Regions from separate parts of the Ensifer sp. Root127 genome, predicted to be linked through region 2. Evidence: predicted binding sites of a transcription regulator. Region 2 holds the regulator's gene; the other holds the start of a gene.
The links. The regulator LexA, encoded in region 2, represses DNA repair genes until DNA is damaged. The targets are predictions, from matches to a motif close to TGTTCNNNNTGTGTTCNG.
Positions count from the first base shown of each region.

Region 1 (4,084 bases), on a different contig from region 2:
TTCAGGCGACCCACTCCTCCTCCCAAGGGGAGCCTGACAGAACAGCGGCACTCCTCCTCCCAGCCGTTGTTCAATCTTTCGAGAAGCCTGCCGCACCTCCTCCCGCGGCAGGCTTTTTTCGTTTCTCCGAGATATTCGAGCCCTGAATTCAGGCATCAAAGCAGACTGCTCTGTTCCACCGGCTCTCCGGATTTCGACACGATCGTGGACCCGTACGGTTCGCGAGACGAAATGATCAGCGCGTCATCCGGTAACGGCCGGGCAAGGTCCTTGGCTTCATCCCAGGGCGCCCGCATCCAGATGTCGGTCTCTTCCTTCGTCAGCAACAGAACCGGCATGGCCTTCTCATGGATCGGCTTCACCAGGGCGTTGGGATCCGTGGTCAAAAACCCATAAAGATCGTCGGTGGTCAGGCCGTCCCTGACCTTTCGGACACTCTGCCATTGCGGCACATGCAGACCGGCAAAGAACATCAGCGACTTCTGCTCATCGCGGGCGAACCAGGCATTTGGCACGTTTCCGCCAACCTCCTGGTTGGCCGGATCCGGTTCCGCGAAACTGGTGACCGGTACGAGGCATCGATTTTCGACACCAAACCATCGTTTCCAGTGCGGAAAACTGAGCTTGCGCACATTGGTCGTGCCGCGGTCGGCCTCCATGCGGATGAGCTCTTCGAGATCGAAAGCCTTGCCCTTGGCCGCAAGTTTCTCGGCCTTCGCTTTGGCCGCCTTCTCGAGCGCGAAACGCGGGGAAGGCAGTCCCCAGCGCGCATGGACCAGTTGCTTCTTTCCGTCGGCGGTGTTGCGGACGATCGGTCCCATCTGATCCGGGTTCATCTGGTAGGCTGGCATCAGATTGATCAGGCTTTCCGCGTCCTGGGCCCACTTTGCGACCCAGTCCTTGTCTTCCATGCGATAAAGGTTGCACATAGCAGACCATCTACTCCGATTGAGCTCGAATGGCGGACAATCTAGCGGACGGCGCTGATTTCGCTAGTCGAGCCGGAAGACCTCGGCATTGTCCTGGCGTTCTCGCAAGCCCTTGTAGGATGGGTGGCGGAGTTTCCCGTCCGCCGTCCAGGCGCGAAACTCGATCTCAGCAATCAAGGTCGGTTCGACCCAGATGACATCGGCACTTCCGGAATAGGGCAGGGGCGGCTGCTTTCGCTTCCAGCGGAGCGTGTCCAGCATCTTCCGTAACCTGCTCGCCTCGACTTCTTTGAATCCAGTGCCGACGCTTCCGACGTGGACGAGATCATCCCCACGATACGCAGCAAGCACCAACGAGCCGAAGCCGGCTGGGGACGCTGCCGACTTCTCATAACCGACGATGAAGAAGGCCTCGCCCTGAATGCATTTGACTTTTACCCAATCGCCGGTCCGGCCCGAGCGATAAGGCCGGTCGAGGTGCTTGCCGACGATGCCTTCCAGGCCGAGGCGGCAGACATGCTCCAGCAGGACGGCTGGTTCGGCATCGAGTGTTTCCGATAGCCTGACGGCGCCGGCTTGGTCGCTCTTTGGGCCGTTTAACGTGTCCTCGAGAAGGTGTCGGCGGGACCGGTATTCGATTCCGCGCAGATCGTGCCCGTCCAGATAAACAAGATCGAAAGCGTAGAGGACGGCTTCGGAGGCACGGTTGCCAGCTTGTTTGCCGGATGCGCCCAGCGATTGCTGCAGCAGCCCAAAATCCGGACGACCCTCTTCGTCGAGCACAACGGCCTCGCCATCGATGATCATCGTCGCCGGCCCGAGCGCTCGGGCGGCCTGCTCTATCGCTGGAAACCGGTGCGTCCAGTCATGGCCGCCACGCGTGAGGATCCGGATCCCCCGCGGTTCAATGTGAACGGCAAGGCGATAGCCATCCAATTTCAGCTCCCAGCTCCACTCGCTTCCCTTTGGGGGACGGGTCTTCAATTCCGCCAGCGCAGGCTCGACGCGCTCAGGCATGGGATCGAACAGGAGCTGTGGTTGGGCTGGATTTCGCTTGCCTCGCGGCCGGGAACGGATCGGGGCCTCGGTGTCACGAAGGAGGGGTTTTGATCTCGGAGGCTTCGTCATGCCGGAAGTTCAGCAGAAAAATCTTAAAGACACTGTGACGATCCCGACTTGTCCTCGCAATTCACACAAAGGGGTTAGCGCTCGCAGGCGCCCGGAAAAAATTCTCAGGACGCTATTGGGCTGATTCCCATAGGTATTCTGCTCATTTCTAATGATCAGGATAATATTCCCATCCCTCCGGTTGCTTGACTCTTTTATTGGGTCGGAACAGAAAGAGAACATCCGCATTTTGTTCGACATGATGTCGGCCACCTACACGACCTTGAAGGGAGCCGTGAACGATGACTGCTGCCCGTGAAAGGGTGATTTCCGATTTGCGCGAACGCATTGCATTGCTGGAAGGCGTATCAGCAAGGAAAGCCGGCTGTCTGTCCTTTGGGGTGCCGGAAATCGATGCAGTGCTCCCGGGAGGTGGTCTGGCCTATGGCGCCCTGCACGAATTTGCAGGCGGCGGGTCGGGGACGGTGGATGGTGCGGCAGCAGCCCTGTGTGCGGCGGGCATCGCGGCCCGCACCAAAGGCCCGATCGTCTGGTGCCTGACGCGCCCCGATCTGTTTTTTCCGGCGCTCGCCCAGGTCGGCCTCCATCCCGACCGGGTGATCTTTGTCGAATCCGATAGGGAGGAAGACGTTCTGGCAAATATGGAGGAAGGGCTTTCCTTTGGTGGGCTCGGCGCAGTCGTTGGCGAACTTGTTCGCCTGCCGATGGTCAGCTCGCGCCGGCTGCAGCTGGCGGCTGAGCGAACGGGCACGATGGCGCTTGCCGTGCGACGTTGGCGGCGACAGACGGAGGCGAATGATTTCGGGCAGCCGACAGCATCGACCACGCGGTGGAGGGTGAGCGTGATGCCGTCGGAGGAATTGCCAGTACCGGGCGTCGGAAGTGCCCAATGGTTGCTGGAGTTGATGCGCGTAAAAGCGGGTGAATGTGCTGAGTTTCTCGTGAGGGCGTGCGATGACAAGGGTTGTCTCGATCTATCTTCCGGATCTGCCGACGGATCGCATTCGTCGCGCCGATCCGTCTATTCCGCCTGAACAGGCGATCGCCGTGATCGCCAGGAGCGGCTCGAAACGCTGGGTCTCGGCGGCAGACGCCGCCGCCAGGAAAGCCGGCGTCCATGTCGGCATGCCGGCGGCAAAAGCGCAGGCGCTGTTTCGCGGCCTGATCCTGGTCGAGGCGGATCCTGCAATGGATGCCGCAGCACTCGAACGCATTACCCTCTGGGCGCTGACGCTCTATTCGCCGATCGTCGCGGTCGATGGGATCGATGGGATCGTCATGGATACCGAGGGTGCCGATCACCTCCAGGGCGGCGAGCTCGCCATGGTGACCAAGATCGCCAATCAGTTCCTGGCAAAAAAACTCACCCCCCGAGTCGCGGTCGCCGACACCTGGGGTGCGGCACACGCCTGCGCCCGCGCCATCAGCCGCGAGACGGTCATCGCGCCGACCGGCGAGACCGCGCGTGCCGTCGAAAAGCTGCCGATATCGTTGCTGCGCCTTCCCGGGAAAGTCGTCAGCGATCTGCGCACGCTCGGCTTCCAGGCGATCGGCGAATTGGCCAACACGCCGCGCGCGCCGCTGACGCTCCGTTTCGGTCCGGAGATTGGCCGGCGGCTGGACCAGATGTTCGGCCGCATCTGCGAACCGATCGATCCGATCCGCACCGCCGAGCTCGTCGAGGTGAGCCGCGCCTTCGCCGAACCGATCGGTGCTGCCGAAACCATCGACAAATATGTCGGCCGGCTGGTCGTGCAACTGATCGACGAGCTGCAAAGGCTTGGCCTTGGTGTTCGGCGCGCCGATCTGATCGTCGAAAAGGTCGACGGTTCGCGGCAGGCAATCCGCGCCGGCACGGTGAAGCCAGTGCGCGATGTCGCCTGGCTGACGAAACTGTTTCGCGATCGGACGGAGAAGATCGAGCCCGGTTTCGGGATCGAGAAGCTGACACTCGTCGCCGTCATGGCCGAGCCGCTGGAGGAGCGTCAGAAATCCTCATCGCTGGTCGAGGACGAGGTCACGGACGT
Region 1 covers NZ_LMDX01000019.1:18,929-23,012, forward strand. Annotated here, with positions in the region: gene ASD03_RS20500 (SOS response-associated peptidase) at 156-929, opposite strand; gene ligD (non-homologous end-joining DNA ligase) at 993-2,057, opposite strand; gene ASD03_RS20510 (ImuA family protein) at 2,339-3,091, shown strand; gene ASD03_RS20515 (DNA polymerase Y family protein) at 3,012-4,084, shown strand, end outside.
Region 1: ASD03_RS20510 (ImuA family protein) is a predicted target of LexA. The motif match lies at 2,261-2,278, and genes of this name have one in related genera.

Region 2 (4,084 bases):
TTGTAGGGCCATCAGCCGATTGGGCTCAGGCGCGGGGTACGAGGCGTCTCGTCGCGCATCGGGCACATATTCAGACCAAGTGCCCGATACGTGCGCCAGCACGCTTTCGTGCTCCACGTCGGGGACGTTCCGCGGCCCGAGCCGATGCGTCGCAAGAGCGCTCGGCCAACGGATCGTGCGGAGAAAAAGCCTACGGCCGTTCGCATCCGTCCTGCATCATCCGCGCGAGGAGCGAACAGTCCGCGTCGCACCGTTGCCTTTCTTGGGTACGAACCTAGTTACCCATACCGTACCCAAGCGAGGAATTGCTGAATGAACCGTAATGGGCTCTATCTGATCATTGCCATGCTCGCCGTCGCCGTCATTGGTCTCGGCGCCTATGTCTACCGCGAGGAAACAAAACCGACCGGCGTAGAGATCAAGATTGGCCAGGACGGGGTTTCCGTTCAGGAGAATTGAGCGCCATCGGCCACACGCTCAACAGGTTTGGCAGCGGCGAATGCCGCTGGCGGTCGACGCCCCACGCGAGGTTCAAGGCGAACGCAGATCCGAAGGCGGTCGAAATACCGGCCATCGGTGGCGTAAGCGGCCGCGTGCTCGTTGCGAGCGTCAACGAAAGTGTGACGTAGATAGGGCGGGCGAGCGCGTGATTCAGCCCCTCGCACGATGAAAGCAACAAGTCACCCAGCGCCTGCGCGATTGGCTAAAGCGGTTCTCCGTCAATAGCAGCCCGATTGTCGAAAGTGAAACGCTGTGCGTGCCTGCGCAAAGGACATGCTGCCGGCACGCAGGTACGGTTTTCGGGGGGCAAGGAACATGGGCCAATGCGGCGCGTCCAACACGCGCAGCGAGGCTGCCCGCATCGCAGCCAACCACTGTTTTCAAAGCGCAATTCGACCGGGCTGCGCTTGCCCGCCAGTTTGCGAACGTCCGCAGTCGCCAACGACATGGCCTTGCGAGGACGCGCCCCGAAATGGTGATTCGGTCACTATTGTCAGTGCTGAAAATATTGTCTCTAGACAGAACTGGGAATGAATATCCCAACAGCGCGACCCGTATAGGTAGTGTCAAACAAAGCCAACAATGGAGGAAAAGACATAAAATGAAATATAAGATCGCCCTGACTGCTCTTGCCATTCTTGCCGTAACGACGGCCACCGCAAGCGCTGAGGATCTCGTCTTTCAGCTTAAGAACAAGACGAATGCCGTTTTGACGAACTTCTACACATCGCCGGTCGGTGTTGATCAGTGGGAAGACGACGTCTTCGGGCGGCAGGTGCTTAATCCGGGCGAAAGCATGGAAATTACCATCGCCGACGGACGTGATGTCTGCAAATACGACATGCGCTTTGAATTCGAAGAAGGTTCCGGTCTCGACACGACTGAAGACAAGCAGGATCTCTGCGAGTTGGGCGAGTACTCGATTCACGAGTAAAATCCGTCGAGCGTGAAAAACACTCGATCCGAAAATCTCCGTCTCGCTACCCTATGTGGCGAGACGTTGAAGTAAGAGAGCGGCTGGCCGGCATGAAGGCGGCTAGAGCGTTTCCGGTTTAAACGGAGTCACTAGGCGCTCTATCTATTTGTTTTTACGCATTTCCTGGCGGAAAACCGCTCCGCACTTTTCCTCGAATTGCGCTGGCGTGAGACGGGCTTAGTGGTAGCGGCGGATCAAGCCGACGAGCTTGCCCTGAATCTTGACCCGGTCAGGCCCGAAGATGCGCGTCTCATAGGCCGGGTTGGCGGCCTCTAGAGCAATTGAAGCGCCCTTGCGCCGGAAGCGTTTCAACGTTGCTTCCTCGTCATCGACTAGTGCCACGATGATATCGCCGGGATTGGCCGTGGTGGCATTGCGGATGATCACCGTATCGCCATCGAAAATGCCGGCCTCGATCATCGAATCACCCTTCACTTCAAGGGCGTAGTGCTCGCCGCTGCCGATCATATCGAGCGGCACGGTAATGTCGTGGGTGTTGTTCTGTATCGCCGAGATCGGCACGCCGGCGGCAATGCGGCCCATCACTGGAACCGACACGGAGCTGTTGTCGGCAACCGGCAGCGTTTTCGCCGCGGGGGCAGGGGCGGGCGGTTTGCCAAGGCTACCCTCGATGACGCTCGGCGAAAACCCGCGACGGGGCTGCGCGCTCGCAGCATAGGCTTCCGGCAGTTTGATGACTTCGAGCGCTCGGGCGCGGTTGGGAAGCCGGCGTATGAAGCCGCGTTCCTCGAGCGCTGTGATCAGCCGGTGAATGCCCGACTTGGATGCCAGGTCGAGTGCATCCTTCATCTCGTCGAAGGACGGCGGTACACCGGACTCCTTCATTCGTTCATGGATGAAAAGAAGCAATTCCTGTTGCTTGCGGGTCAGCATGGCAAGTCGCTCCAGAGGCGTGAAACAAATCAAGAACAGACACTATCTGTTCCATATGTGTTCCGCAAGTGCCTAAAATTCTGTGAATGTTGGTTCAATCAAGCGCAGATTGACCAACTCGTCGCTGCACGCGCCGCGCGAGGCTGATATGCCTCCTTCCGTTTATGGAATGAGGGTTTAATGACGAAGCTGATTCAAATCTTGCTGACCATCGTTGTCGCCGCGACCGCGATCCTTGGGTTTCGCTGGTATCAATACGTGGATAACAAGCAGAGCCCGTTTGACGAAGTTGGTATCGCGTTGAATGCGGCGATGCCCGGGCCGCTCAATCAATGGGGTTGTGACCGGCTGAAGCTGACATTTGGCAACGGACACCCGCCGCACGGTTGCGCCGCGGCCGATGGGACGCAGTGGAAATAGCCTGCCATCAAGGGATCAGCAGAAATATCGATGGGCGATCTGCTAGAGGAGGCCTGAATCAGGCCGGCTGCGTCGCGGAGCAGGCGTCCTCGAATTCCTTGACGGTTTCCGCGGAGTTGTCCTCCGGCAGCACAGCGTCGGCCGCTTCGGTCGCGACCGGCGTGTCGCCTTGATAGACGAAGGACTGGATGTAGTAGGCGATCGTTCCCTTCCAAACGTTCCGGCCGTCTATCTGCTGGCAGGGCACGGCCGTTTCGAAGTCGGCTTGCAGGTCGTCGACCGTGGCAGCGCTGAGGGCGATGTTAGGCGATGCGATAATCGAGGCGATAAGCAAGGCTGCAAGCACGGTGAACGTCCACTAGATCAGAGGTGGCGGCGATGGTTTGGTTAACGATGTGAACCGTGCTTTCGTTCCGAAGTCCAGCAAGCATGCCGGGCACTGTGCCGTGTTCAACAGTTCTTTGCGAAAGGCGAGCACTGGTGCTCAAGCTGTGGCAATGAAGGCACAAAGATTGGCGTGAGGTGCGTTGGCGTTTTCGATTTTCCGGCGCCCGCCTCAAAGCGTGGCGCTGGCAGCTGATCAACAATACCCGCCGCAAATGCTTCCGATGATGTTGGACGCCGTAATGGAGTGCGAGTGGCCAGCGGCATCCGCCTGTAGCGATCTTCGCATCTCCAGCCAAATACATACGATGTTCAAACGCGCTACGAAACCGGCATCTGACCGCGGGTGCTCGACCAGTCGCGCCGGGATGTCGCGGAGACGTTGCGCACCCCAGTTCGACTGGCCACTGACGGATATCTCTCTCGTGTCGTTAGTTCGAGAGGTTAAAGCCGACCGTCTTACTTCTTGTCTTTCTTGCCCAGGGAGAAACTGCTGCCGGCCAGCTTCACCTGTGAGCCTTCCGTCACAACGGCGGCTTTGACAGTCTTGTCCTTCTTTGGCTTTCTAACCTCGCGGTTACTTCGCACTTGACCTTTTGCCATGATCGTCTCCTTGGAAGGTGTGCCGGGGAACCCTGCATGGGCGCCGAATGCCGGCAAACCAGCCTGCATTGATACCGCCGTAAGTCAATGACGGTGCCGGTGGATCACTGTTTTGCCGGCGTTGCGTCGCGCATTCGTGCCCGGTGTCCGGGCACTGCGATGATAACGTCGCTTCGGTCACTTACCGTTGCGCCCCTGGGATGCTGTCGCAGGCCCTATGACGGCAGCAACTTCGGTTATCTTGTTCGCCGGAAATCCGGCGCGTTCCGAATGTTCGCGAATGACGTCGGCGCTTGATGCCTCGTG
Region 2 covers NZ_LMDX01000011.1:10,141-14,224, reverse strand. Annotated here, with positions in the region: gene ASD03_RS39975 (hypothetical protein) at 313-459, shown strand; gene ASD03_RS13105 (hypothetical protein) at 1,103-1,435, shown strand; gene lexA (transcriptional repressor LexA) at 1,655-2,371, opposite strand; gene ASD03_RS13095 (hypothetical protein) at 2,552-2,791, shown strand; gene ASD03_RS13090 (hypothetical protein) at 2,850-3,137, opposite strand; gene ASD03_RS39970 (hypothetical protein) at 3,635-3,778, opposite strand; gene ASD03_RS13080 (DUF4242 domain-containing protein) at 3,956-4,084, opposite strand, start outside.